Regions from separate parts of the Mesorhizobium cantuariense genome, predicted to be linked through region 2. Evidence: riboswitches for the same ligand, from Rfam matches in the RefSeq annotation. Region 2 holds a riboswitch; each other region holds the start of a gene.
The links. A riboswitch is a leader RNA that binds a small molecule or an ion and turns the genes downstream of it on or off. The one in region 2 is predicted to bind cobalamin.
Positions count from the first base shown of each region.

Region 1 (4,302 bases), 1.9 Mb from region 2:
ACGGCGAGATGGCGGCGCGCATCAATGAAGTCGCGTCGAGAGCGCCGACCCGCTGGCAGCATTTCGTCGACGAATGCTCGACCTATATCGAGATGGCGTTGGAGCCGGAAATCCAGCGCATCATGTTCCGGGATGGTCCGGCCGTATTGGGGGATCCGGCACAATGGCCGAATGCCAATGCGTGCATCGCTTCAATGACCGGCCATCTGACGACACTGCAGGAGGAGGGTGTTGTCGTCTCCAGCCTCGACCCTGAGACTGCCTCGCGGCTGATCAACGGGGCGAGCAGTCAGGCGGCGCAACGGATCGCCAATTCGAACGACCCCGAAGCGACGTCGAAGAAGGTGGTGACGGCGTTCAAGCAACTGCTCGAAGGCCTGCTCAAAACGCCGGGTCCGCAACCGAACTGAAGTCCCATCGGTGGCCCGGCGCCACGGCCGGCAATTGACAATCCCGGGGTTGAGTTCATCCTCTCCGACCATCTCTGAGGGGGAGATTCGGGGCATGTGGGATTTCGATATCGGCAGGTCGGTGTCCATCATGATGCGGACCTGGCCGTTCATTGTCTTTCGCATGATCGTCTATTTCGGCATCACGCTGGCCTACATCATGGCGACCGGCACCGGCGCCTCCGTTGGCTATGGCGTCGGCCATATTTCCACCGATCCCGACGGCCCGTTGTCCTTTGCCCTGTGGGGCGGCGTTGTCGGTTTCGGCATTGTTTCGATTGCCGTCTACTGGATCCGCGAATACATCCTTTATGTCGTCAAGGCCGGCCACATCGCCGTCATGGTCCATCTGATCGATGGCCGCGACATTCCCGATGGTCAGAACCAGATCGCCTACGCCAGGGACATCGTGACCCAGCGTTTTGCCGAGGCCAACATCCTTTTCGTCGTCGACCAACTGGTCAAGGGCGCCATCCGCGCCATCACCGGCCTGCTCGGCGGCATCGCCGCCTTCCTGCCAATTCCGGGCCTGAGCGGCCTGGTCTCCTTCATCAACACGGTGATCCGCCTGTCGCTGACCTATGTCGACGAGATCATCCTCGGCTACAACATCCGCATCAATTCGCCCTCGCCGTTCGAGACGGCGCGGCAAGGCGTCGTGCTCTATGCCCAGAACGGCAAGGTCATGGTCAAGAACGCCGTCTGGCTGGCGGTCATCATGTGGGGCGTGTCGTTCATCATCTTCCTGCTGATGCTGGCGCCCGCCGGCGCCATTCTCTTCCTGATGCCCGGTCAACTCGCCGGCTGGGCCTTCGTGCTCGCCATCGTCTTCGCCTGGGCCTTCAAGGCGGCGTTCATCGAGCCCTTCGCCATCGCCTGCCTGATGCAGGTCTATTTCAAGACCATTGAGGGCCAGGTGCCAGATCCGGCCTGGGACACCCGGCTGGCCGAGGCATCGTCGAAATTCAGGGAACTCAAGGACAAGGCGCTGGCCTCCTTTGGCGGCTCGCGCTGGGGCACGGCCGGCGCGACGCGCTGATCCGATACGGCATCGACGGCGTTGAGGCGCGCCACGGTTGATTTCAGCGGCACCTCACCTTGCCCGGAAAAAGTTTCGCTCATGATCAGCTCCGGCAGCGGCAGCCGCCGTCCCCAGCCATGCGTTTCAAGGTCCGGTTTTGGCGCGAATTCCGAGACGCGGCCGACGCAGAGGTAGGCGACCGGCGTCACATGCTCGGGAATCGACAGCAGGCTTTTCAGCGCTTGCGCGTCAAGGATGCTGACCCAACCGACACCGACGCCCTCAGTGCGCGCCGCCAGCCAGAAATTCTGCACCGCGCAAACCGTGCTGTAGAGATCCATCTCCGGATTGTGCCAGCGGCCCAGCGGCGAACCCTTCGAGCGCTGCCGGTCGCAGGTGATGCAGATGTTGAGCGCGCTTTCGCAGATGCCTTCCAACTTGAGTTTGCGGTAGAGCGCCTGCCGCTCTTCGTCGATCGCCGGCAACTCCTGCTCGCGCGCCGCCAGGAACAGGTCGCGTACCTTTTCCCTTCGTGCGGCGTCGCGAATGACGATGAAGTTCCAAGGCTGCATGAAGCCAACCGACGGCGCATGGTGTGCGGCAAGCAGCAGCCGCGCCAGCACGTCGTCATCAATTGGGGTGGGCAGGAAATGGCTGCGCACGTCACGCCGCGTGAACATGGCGCGATAGACCGCATCGCGCGCACTCTGGTCAAATCCGTCGCCAACAGGAGCGGTCATGTGTTCCGGCATCGCTTGTCCCCTTGCGATTGCAATCAATGTCGCCCGCCTGACCATGCGGATGACGATGCCTGCCAGGCCGGTCTTCTGGCTCGGGATCAACCCGCTTCCGGTGCCTTCCCGTCATCGACAGTGGCATTTACCGGCGCGGTCCCCCTTACAGCGTTGGGCACGCCACGGAATTCAACCGTGTTCCCGATTCTCCCGCTTGCGACGGGCACCAGGCAGTGGCCACGACCTTACCCCGAAGCGCTGACGACGCCAATGCCTGCGGCGACACGAATGGACGCAGGCGTGATTTTCCCCAGCCATCAAGCCGCAACGCATGGCCATCGCGCCGTCGGGGCACTAGATAGGTAAACATGACCACTCGTCTCTACACGCATCCGATCTTCCTCGAACACCTCACGCCGCCCGGCCACCCGGAGCGGCCGGATCGCTTGCGCGCCATCGAGCGCGTGCTCGATGACGAGGCGTTTGCCGGGCTTGATCGTGTCCAGGCGCCGGAAGGCGACGAGGCCACCATCCTCTACGCTCATCCCGCCGATTTCGTCGCCCGTGTCCGCGCCGCTATTCCCGAAGAAGGCATCGCCCGCATCGATGCCGACACCACCGCCAGCCCGAAGAGCTGGCAGGCGGCGATCACCGCGATCGGCGCTGCCAACGCCGCCGTCGACGACGTCTTTTCGGGCCGCGCCGACAATGCCTTCGTCGCCGCCCGGCCGCCCGGCCACCATGCTGAAAAGACCACGGCCATGGGCTTCTGCCTGTTCAACACGGCGGCGGTCGCGGCGCGTTATGCGCAGAAGAAACACGGTGTCGAGCGCGTCGCCGTCGTCGACTGGGACGTGCATCACGGCAACGGCACGCAGGATATTTTCTGGGACGATCCGTCGGTGCTCTATTGTTCGACACACCAGATGCCGCTGTATCCCGGCACCGGGGCTAAGAGCGAAACCGGCGCCGGCAACATCGTCAACGCGCCGTTGGCGCCGCAGACCGGCAGCGAGGTCTTTCGCGATGCCTTCCTGTCGCGCGTTTTGCCGGCGCTCGACAATTTCGCTCCCGACCTGATCATCGTTTCGGCCGGGTTCGACGCACACCATCGCGATCCGCTGGCCGAGATCAACCTGACCGAGGACGATTTCGACTGGGTGACCGGCCAACTGATGCAGCGCGCCGCGCGCCACAGCGGCAACCGGCTCGTCAGCCTGCTCGAGGGTGGCTACGATCTGCAGGGACTGGCATTTTCGGTCGCCGCCCATGTCGGGCGACTGATGAAAGGATGAATGATGGCTGATGAGATCAACGAAGACGTCAAGGCGATGAGCTTCGAACAGGCACTCGACGCGCTGGAGAAGATCGTCGATGATCTGGAGCGCGGCGACGTGCCGCTCGACCAGTCGATCAAGATCTACGAGCGCGGCGAGGCGCTGAAGGTGCATTGCGACCGGCTGCTGAAGGCGGCCGAGGACAAGGTCGAGAAGATCAGGCTGTCGCGCGACGGCAAGCCTGTCGGAACGGAGCCGCTCGACGCGGATTGAGGCGCGGTGCAGTCTCACCGACTTTTGGACATGATCGTGATCGAGAATAGGTTCGTCCCGATTGAAAGCGCTCCAGGACAAGAGGAGATACGCAAGCGATGTGCAGAAACATCAAGACCCTGTTCAATTTTGACCCGCCCGCAACCAGCGACGAAGTCCGCGACGCAGCGCTTCAGTTTGTCCGCAAGCTGAGCGGAACGACGCGGCCCTCGAAGCAGAACCAGCATGCCTTCGACCACGCCGTCGAAGCCATCGCCGCCTCGGCGCGCGAACTGCTCGATTCCTTGGAAACCCATCAGCATCCGCGCAATCGCGAAGATGTGGCGGCCAAGCTACGGGCCAAGGCGGCGATCCGCTTTGCCTGACGCGGCCAAGCGGGCATTGCCCGCTGACAAGGAGATCTCGTGAGCTTCTTTCCCGGAAACGACCCACAGGCCGGTGATGCCTTCGCCAGCGACCAGGTCGAATTGATGGTCATCCCCAACGCCAAGGATATTGGCGGTTTCCAGGTGCGCCGCGCTCTGCCGACCGCCAAGAGGCGGCTGGTC
Region 1 covers NZ_JBHRVD010000001.1:2,047,421-2,051,722, forward strand. Annotated here, with positions in the region: gene ACFOJ9_RS09435 (TetR/AcrR family transcriptional regulator) at 1-410, shown strand, start outside; gene ACFOJ9_RS09440 (hypothetical protein) at 505-1,488, shown strand; partial or broken gene bluB (5,6-dimethylbenzimidazole synthase) at 1,593-2,267, opposite strand; cobalamin riboswitch at 2,271-2,450, opposite strand; gene ACFOJ9_RS09450 (histone deacetylase family protein) at 2,573-3,499, shown strand; gene ACFOJ9_RS09455 (exodeoxyribonuclease VII small subunit) at 3,503-3,754, shown strand; gene ACFOJ9_RS09460 (DUF2277 domain-containing protein) at 3,853-4,119, shown strand; gene ACFOJ9_RS09465 (pirin family protein) at 4,159-4,302, shown strand, end outside.
Region 1: another riboswitch for cobalamin. It lies ahead of bluB (5,6-dimethylbenzimidazole synthase); the one in region 2 lies ahead of ACFOJ9_RS19350 (CbtB domain-containing protein).

Region 2 (4,302 bases):
GTCGCCGAAAGCGGCGAAGGCGTCCTTCTCGCCAGTATGCCACTTGCCCTTGATGAACTGGACGACGCCGACGCGCTTGCCGTGGCCGAGCATCCGCAGCGCCAGGCCAAAGGCGGCAGTGGTCTTTCCCTTGCCCGGACCGGTGTTGACGATCAGCAGCCCCTTCTCGATCGTCTTGGCCGCCACCTCGGCGTCCTGCACCGCCTTGCGCTTGGCCATCTTGGCGCGGTGGCGTTCTTCGTCCCGGTCTTCGATGGGCTTGCCTTCGATGGGCTTGTTGTCGATGTCGGTCATCTCATTTCACCTTGAGCGGCAGCCCCGCCACCATCAGCAGCACCGTATCGGCAACCGCGGCGACCTGCTGATTGAGTCGGCCGGCCGCATCGCGAAACCGGCGCGCCAGTGCATTGTCCGGCACGATGCCTTGCCCGACTTCATTGGAGACCACGAACCATGGCCCGCGCGGCCGCGACAGGACCTCCGCCAGCCGACGGCATTCGAGGCCGAGGTCGTGTTCGGCCAGCATATGATTGGTCAACCACAGCGTCAGGCAGTCGACAAGCACCGGCTGATCGTCCGGCAAGGCGGCAAGCGTGCCGGCGAGATCGAGCGGCGCATCGATGGTCGTCCAGCCTTCGCCGCGCCGCGACCGGTGCAGCGCGATGCGCTCATGCATCTCGTCATCATAGGCTTGCGCCGTGGCGATATAAATCCATGGCGGCGGCAAGGCTGTCGCGAGAGTTTCGGCGTGCGCGCTCTTGCCGGAGCGCGCACCGCCGATGAGGAAGGTCAGCTTGCTGCGATCAGGCAAAGCTGTCGCGCAGGCTGGTCGCCGTGCCGGTGAAGCGGCCACGCACCACACCGACGACCGCGCCGAGCACAAGCCAGAACACCAGATTGGTCACCGTCACCGCCACCACGAACTGGTGATGCAACCCTTCTGGAATCGCCGTCTCGTAACTGCCGGGCTGCGGCGCGCCGACAATATGCGGCGCGACGATCAAGGCCACGGCAAGGATCGCCAGCGGCAGCGACTTGCGGAAGGCGATCAGGCCGAGCCCGGCCGCGGTCGCCGCCACCGTTGCCCACCACCAGATCTGGCGCTCGGTCAGATCGGCAGCCGGCATTGCCGGCAGTTCCGGGGGAAGGCCGAGACCGGGTGCCAGCGTAAACACGGCAAAGCCGGCCAGGCCCCAGAACACGCCATGGCGCCAATTGCCGATGCCGCCGGCGAATTCGGAAACCGCGACCAGGATCAAGGCGAAGCCGATGCCGGTGATGATATTGGCAAGCACGCTGAAGGCGAAACGCTCGAAACCGTCTGCCGGCGCCCAACCCTCGTCTTCCGCCGGAGCAGCCGCTTCGGCCGGGGCCGCAGTGCTCATGGCAGTGGTATCCGTTGCGGCCGTTGCGGCATGGTCATGGCTGTGCCCGCCGCCGGCCTGTTCGTAGACTTCCGCCTTAAGGATCAGCGGCACGGTGGCGTAGGCCTGCATGCAGGCGAGAACGACGCCGGCCACGAGCCCTGCGATCGCCGCGATGAACACGACGTTGCGAAACAGGTTCATGATGTCAGATCCTCGTCAGTGGCAGGGAAACGCCATCGAATGGCGATAGTCGTGAGCTGCATTGTGGACCGCATCGATATGCGAGAAGCCGACAAAGCCCATCACGAAAATGCCGAGAAACGCAGCAAGAGCGAGCTGCATGAAGCGCGACTGCGAGGAGACGGAGGCGCCGAGGGAGACGGAAGCGGTAGTCATATCTTGTCCTTTCGCCCTCCACCCGAGGGCATCGAAGTCAGTTTCCTGTCGCCGGCAGGTCTCCTGGCTCGCGGATCAGCGCCCTTCCCCACCTTCCCGAAGAAAAATCTTCAGTGGCATATGGAGAGGACTACCGCACACAGTTGCGGGGGCAGCCACGGCATTGGGCGAAAACTCGCCCTCACCGCATTCCCTCTTGGCTCCAAAATGGAACCGACGACATCGGCGACTATAGGCAGAATCCTCGCCTCCGGCAAACCAAATTCCGCCGGCAACCATCGCGAATGCGTCGTACCAGCCGAGGCCCGCCGGTGCCGCAATTGACAATTTTCCTGGCCGGGTGTCGGCTTGCACCTTCACAGGAAGCCAGCCATGCAGCCCATTGCCAGCGAGCGCGGTCTCTACAACGGCCTGACCCGGGCCGAACCGACCCTGCCCTCATCGGCCTATTGGGACGCAGAAGCCTATCAAAGGGATCTCGACGCCATCTGGTATCGAAGCTGGCTGCTCATTTGCCGTGAGAGCGACCTTGCACAACCCCTGGCTTTCCGCAGATTCCGCATCGGCACGCAGGACATCGTCGTGCTGCGTGACGAGACCGGCGAGCTGCGCGCCTTCCACAACACCTGCCGCCATCGCGGCTCGCAGCTTTGCCAGGAAAGCGAGGGCCGGCTGAAGGCGCGGCTGATCACCTGCCCCTACCACGCCTGGTCCTACTCGCTGCGCGGCGATCTTGTGCGCGTGCCGTCGAAATCGCTGCCGGAAGGCTTCGACAAGGCCGACCATCCGCTTTATCGGGTAGCGCTTTCGGTGTGGCGCGGTTTTGTCTTCGTCAATCTGCAGGAGGACGCCGCTGGCTCGGCGCAGGCATCCTTCGATCCCGCCTCCGGCGATCTCGGCAATTGGCCGCTGGAGACGCTGGTGAGCGGCCACGTGCTGCGCAAGGTGATGAACTGCAACTGGAAGATCTTTTGGGAAAACTTCAACGAGTGCCTGCATTGCCCGGGCGTCCACAAGGACCTGTCGCGGCTGGTGCCGATCTATGGCCGCGGCCTGATGGGCCGGCATGACGACCCCGAATGGACGCGCCACGCCGATAATGACGCGCCCGAATTTTCCGGCGGCCTGCGCACTGGCGCCGAAACATGGTCGCGCGACGGCCAGGCGCATGGACCGGTCTTCTCGGGCCTGACACCAGCCGAGCGTGCCGCCGGCCAGACCTACGCCACCAGCCTGCCCTCGATGTTCGTCGTCGGCCATGTCGACTATATCAGAACCGTGCGGCTGGTACCGCAAGGCCCCGAGCAGACCGAGCTTGTCGCCGAATGGCTGTTCGCGCCCGAAGCGCTCGATGCAACCGACATCGACAACATCGTTGCCTTCGGCAAACAGGTGCTGGAGGAGGATGCGGCGATCTGCGAGGTCAACCAGAAAGGCCTGCACTCGATGCGCCACGCGGCCGGCGTGCTGATGCCCGAGGAATACGACCTGCATCGCTTCCACAACTGGGTGCGCGGGCATCACGCGGCGCTTCCGCCCAAACCCTGAAGAGCCCAAGCCCTGAAGATCAGAGCGATTTCGGCAGATAACGCCATGTCACAAAACCGCAAACCGCCGCCAGCAGGCCGAGCGTGACGAACACCGAGCCCAGCCCGAAGAAGGCCAGCACCACGGAATAGACCAGCGGCGGCGTCAGCTCGGAAAAATCGAGATAGGTGCGATAGACCGCCGCCATCTGCGATCTTTCATAGGAGCGCACCGAGCGCATGAAGGCGGTCGAGCCGAGCGCGTCGAGCGCAATGGTGAAGAAGGCACCGCCAAGCAGGAAGGCGCCGGTGAGCAGCGGCACGGTTTCGCCGACGAAACCTGCCGCCAAAAGCGTCGCCGACATGGCGAAATAGGCAAACGTCATGGTCCTGCGGCCGCCGAAGCGTTTCCCCGCCTTGCCCCAGAAGATGGCCATGAACAGCAGCGCATTGCCGGCCGAAACCAGCAGGCCGCCGGCCAGCTTGCCCTCGCCGGTGATCACCATGAACAGCGGACCATAGACGAAGAACGTCGTCCAGAAACAGGAGCGGCCGAAAGCGATCAGCCAGGCCAGCCTAAGCCTGGGCTGCGCGATGAAGCGGCCGATATTGGCGAGCGGATTGACTGGCCGTGTCTTGCCCGGACGGATCGACGGGTTGTCACCAAGCCGGTAGGTCCAAAACAGCGCCAGCAGGGCCAGGGCGAACACCGCCACCGCACCATGCGCGGCATAGATGCCGTAGCGTGTGTAGAGGAGGATGCCGAGCGTCGGCCCACCCGTCCAGGCCAGCATCGACCACGCCATGCGCAGCGATTCGGCCTGCATGAAATCGGTCTTGCGGATGTGGTCCATGATGTAGAGGTTGAGCGTGATCGACAGCGCGCTGGCACCCATCACCCGGCACAGCATGCCGGCCAATTGCCCGGCAAGCGTGTCGGTGACGAAGAACAGCGAGCCTATGGCGAGCAGGCAGGCGCCCGCCGTGTAGACCCAGCGGCGGGCAAAGCGGCG
Region 2 covers NZ_JBHRVD010000001.1:3,989,942-3,994,243, forward strand. Annotated here, with positions in the region: gene cobO (cob(I)yrinic acid a,c-diamide adenosyltransferase) at 1-294, opposite strand, end outside; gene cobU (bifunctional adenosylcobinamide kinase/adenosylcobinamide-phosphate guanylyltransferase) at 296-811, opposite strand; gene ACFOJ9_RS19345 (CbtA family protein) at 804-1,568, opposite strand; gene ACFOJ9_RS19350 (CbtB domain-containing protein) at 1,584-1,763, opposite strand; cobalamin riboswitch at 1,800-1,996, opposite strand; gene ACFOJ9_RS19355 (aromatic ring-hydroxylating oxygenase subunit alpha) at 2,136-3,311, shown strand; gene ACFOJ9_RS19360 (MFS transporter) at 3,331-4,302, opposite strand, start outside.

Region 3 (4,302 bases), 1.4 Mb from region 2:
GGATATTTGGGCGCCAGTTCCGGAATCGAGCCCTGCTCGGCCTTGAATTCGGGACCGACCTTGTACCATCCGGTGATGCCGGTCAGGCCGACGATCGACGGCTGCAGTTTCAGCGCGAAAGCCATCTCGGCCATGTTGAGATCCTGGATGACCGCGCGCTTCGGCGGCGCGTCGAAGGTCAGCGGCTTGCCGCAGCTGTCGACGGTGACCGGAAAGGCCAGGGCGGTCGAGGCCAGCAGCGAGAAGGCAAGCGAAAAGGCAAGGCGTTTCACGGGTTTTGCTCCTTTGTGGATGGGATTGGGTCGAATACGGAACGGCTTCAATCAGGATGGCGGCGAGGCACGGTTCGGAACCTCGAACACCGTCAGTTCGCGGTCTTCGGTCGGATGGCGCAGGCGCAACACGTCGATGCCGAAAATCTCGCGGATCAGCTGTTGGGTCAGCGCTTCGCGCGGTGCGGCAAGCGCCTGCAGACGGGCATGGTTCATCACCGCCACCCGGGTGGCGAAAGGTGCCACCAGCGCCAGATCGTGCAGCACCGCGATCACCGTCATCTCGAAGCTGGCCACGAGTTCGAGCAGTTCGCCGCGGGCGCGCGGGTCGAGATGGTTGGTCGGCTCGTCGAGGAACAGGATCTTGGGCTGCTGGGCGATGGCGCGCGCCAGTTGGGCGCGTTGGCGCTCGCCGCCCGACAGCGAGCCGATGGTGCGGCCAAGCAGCGGCAGCAGGCCGGTCCGGCGCAGCGCGTCGACGACAATATCGCGTTCCTCGCTCCTGCGCCTCAGCCCGGCGTGCGGGACCCGGCCAAGCTCGACATAGTCGATCACCGCCAGCCGCGGATCGGGCTGGTCGGTCTGGCCGACCACGGCGATATGCAGTGCACGCTCGGCGGCCGAAATCCTGTCCAGACGACGCCCGGCGAGCTTCACCTCGCCTAAGCTCGGCCGCAGCATGCCCGACAGCATGCGCAGCAGCGTCGTCTTGCCGGCGCCGTTGGGACCAATGATGGCAAGGCGGTCGCCAGCGGCCACCGACAAGCTGACCGCTTGAACCAGATCCCGCCCATTGGCCATGGCACAGAGGTCACGTGCTTCGAGAAGCGCTACGGTCATCGGCTGCTGCCCGCCGGATCGCCGGGGATGCGGGCCAGCGTCTTGCCGGCCAATCCCGCCGGATGCTGACCGGAACTGCACCAGCCATCGGCGAGCGAGGCGTAGAGTTTGGCGAATCGCACGAGGTCGCCAACATCGGCGCGTGCGTCGATGGAGCCGAAGAGATAGGCAGTCTTGCCTTGCGCCTGGAAGGCGACCGTCAGCGGCCGTGAGCAACCTGCCATGCAGGCCACGCCTTCGACCGCGAAGCCCCGCGCCACCGCCGGCTCATGCTGGGCCGAGAGCCGGGAGTGCAAATCGGCACAAAGGTCTTCCCCGGACCTGACGCCAGTCACATGGTCACGGCAAAGCGTGCACACGATGATGCGATGGATGGGATCGATGGAGCCGTCCAACTTTCCGTCACTTTCCAAAACTGGCGACGGAAGGAAGCTGGCGAACCGGCCGACAAGACCGAGATTCGCGTTTCCTCCCGGCACACCCCGTCCGGTCAACTCATGCTGATGGCAGGTCTCCTGGCTCGCGGGTCGTTGCGCCATCCTGCCTTCCCAGCCTTGCCGGCCAGTGGCATTCACGGATTTTGCTCGCCGCTTACAGTTGCGGGGGCAGCCACGGCCTCGACCCCTGGGGATCTCACCGTGTTCCCTTTTCACCCCTCGCCTTTCGACTCGGGGACCATCACCGCCCCAGCGTAGATTTCCATCGATCGCATCACAACGACTTTTTGCGATACGTCCTTTCGAATTTCGCCGCCCTCACGCTCGTCCTAGAGACTTCATTCGTCGACGTGATCGGCAGCGACAAAGCTCAGCGTCGCGGTATAGCCAATCTCATCAGCCGCAGGATCGTCCCCGAGCACCACGGAGCGATCGACCGCAAGCACGTTGAGGCCGTCATTGCGCAGTTCGATCTCGACCTCACCATGGGCGTCGGTCTTTACGGATTTGAGGCTGGGCGCATTCACATAGTCGATCATCACCTCGACATCGGGCAACGGCGCGCCTTCGAACAGAACTTTCACCTTGAACGTGTCACCTGCTTTGAGTTCCTTCGGGTTGCTCAACGGGACGATCTGGAGGGTCTGCTTCGGGAGAACAGGCAGCGGCCCTTCGGCGTGGATGAGGCTGATGTTGTTCTTGATGTAGTGACCGCTCGACTTCGCACCGGGAACCTCGTGCCTGGGCCTGTTGACCCATTTGCCGTCTGCGCCCTGCGACCAGAAACCATTGTCGAACACCAGCCCGATCACGGCCGGCTCCGATGCTGCCGACAGGATGGCGTGGTTGCCCATCGGCTTGATTTCGACGGCGACTGGTTTGCCGTCTTGCCCGAGCGCGACGACCTCCGTCACCTTGGCAGGATCATAGGGATCGTCGCCGGCGCCATGGCCATAGATCACAGCAAGGTCGCCCCAGCGCTCGGCAATCCATGCGCCGTGTGCAAAAGCGGCGGTGGAGGTGGCCAGCAGTGCGGCGACGAGAGCGAACGGTCTTGCGAGAGAGGGGATCATGTTGTGCCTCATTTTGATATGTAATAACATTACCCTTGAAGAGATATTTCGCTGCGCTGTCAATCCCTCTTGTCGAGGCCAAGCCTGAGGCGCCGGAAAATATTGATTTCCCTCTCGCAGTGGTCTGGATTTTGTGCTCTGCGCAATTTCGATCAAACTGGCCGCGCGCGGAGACGGCAAGATGATCCGGCCAATGCGAAAAAGAGCCGTATGAACCCGACCGAAAAAGCGCTGTGGTTCGTCGAGAGCCATCTGCCGGAGGCGATCTCGCTCGACGATGTCGCCCAAAGCAGCGGCGTGTCGCGTTTTCATGTGACGCGGGCTTTCGGGGCTGCCACCGGCCGCTCGGTGATGGGCTACATGCGCTCACGCCGGCTGACCAAGGCGGCCCGCAAGCTGGCCAGCGGCGCGCCCGACATCCTCATCGTCGCGCTCGACGCCGGCTACAACTCGCATGAGGCGTTCACCCGTGCCTTCCGCGATCAGTTCGGCACGACGCCGGAACTGGTGCGCGCGCAAGGCACACTCGACAAGCTCGACCTCGTGGAGCCGATCCTGATGGACCAGTCCTTTCTTGCCAATCTCGAGGCGCCGCGTTTCGAGACCAGCCGGCCGTTTCTGATCGCTGGTCTCGGCGAACGCTACAGTTGCGAAACCAGCGCCGCCATCCCGATGCAGTGGCAGCGCTTTGGCCCCTATATCGGCAGCATTCCGGGCGAGACCGGCAACGTCGCCTATGGCGTCTGCGTCAACGGCGACGATGCCGGCAATTTCGACTACATCGCCGGCGTCGAAGTGTCTGATTTTTCCGACCTGCCCAGGGAATTCAGCCGGGTGCGGGTGCCGGCGCAGAAATATGCGGTCTTTGCCCACCGCGAACACATCTCGACCATCCGCCGTACGGTCAACACCATCTGGAACAAATGGCTGCCGGCCTCCGGCCACGAGATATCGGATGCGCCGGAATTCGAACGCTATGGCCCCGAATTCGACCCGCGCAGCGGCAATGGCGGGCTGGAGATCTGGATACCGGTGAAGGCGTAGCCGATCACGCCATCGGCAGTGCCGACCAGCGATCGGCGATCCTGCCGCCGGAAAACACCGCGATCGATCCGAACTGCTGCAGCACGGCCTCGCTCTGCGTCGGCCGCAGAAATGCATAGTCGCCTGGCCTTGCGGTCGCATCGGCCGGCAGGCTCATGAATTGCTGGTTGGAGGACAGGCCGAGCAGGCCGTTCGTCTGCATGCCTTCGGGAAAGACCGGTTCGGCCATCCATTTGCCGCCATAGAGGTAGCAACCCTTGCGCGGGAACCGGCCGAGCGCCTGCAGCGCGCGGGTGACGGCCGGCGGACCGGGCAACATCGACTCGACCACTTTCAGCATCGGCGTCGCGATAAAGGCCGCCGGCTGGAAACCGTCGAGGCCTGATGTATCGAAGTCGCTGGGCAGCACGAAGGCCGAGCCCATCGACACCTCGTTGGCGACGCCGCCATGATGGAGCAGCGCGGTCTTGCTGCCGCCGATGTTCAGGATGCGGCGCTGGTCGGCGCCGAGACAAGCGACGAACGCCGTGGCCTGCGCCGACGCCTTTGCCAAGGCTTTCGCCGGCCCGCCGAACAGACCCGGAATGAGCGGTGCATGCGCCTCGTAGGCCATGACGCCTTCGCAATGCAGCCGTT
Region 3 covers NZ_JBHRVD010000001.1:2,570,557-2,574,858, reverse strand. Annotated here, with positions in the region: gene ACFOJ9_RS12055 (ABC transporter substrate-binding protein) at 1-272, opposite strand, end outside; gene ACFOJ9_RS12050 (ABC transporter ATP-binding protein) at 324-1,112, opposite strand; gene ACFOJ9_RS12045 (DUF1636 family protein) at 1,109-1,507, opposite strand; cobalamin riboswitch at 1,601-1,807, opposite strand; gene ACFOJ9_RS12040 (DUF4198 domain-containing protein) at 1,888-2,622, opposite strand; gene ACFOJ9_RS12035 (GyrI-like domain-containing protein) at 2,833-3,666, shown strand; gene ACFOJ9_RS12030 (DSD1 family PLP-dependent enzyme) at 3,671-4,302, opposite strand, start outside.
Region 3: another riboswitch for cobalamin. It lies ahead of ACFOJ9_RS12045 (DUF1636 family protein); the one in region 2 lies ahead of ACFOJ9_RS19350 (CbtB domain-containing protein).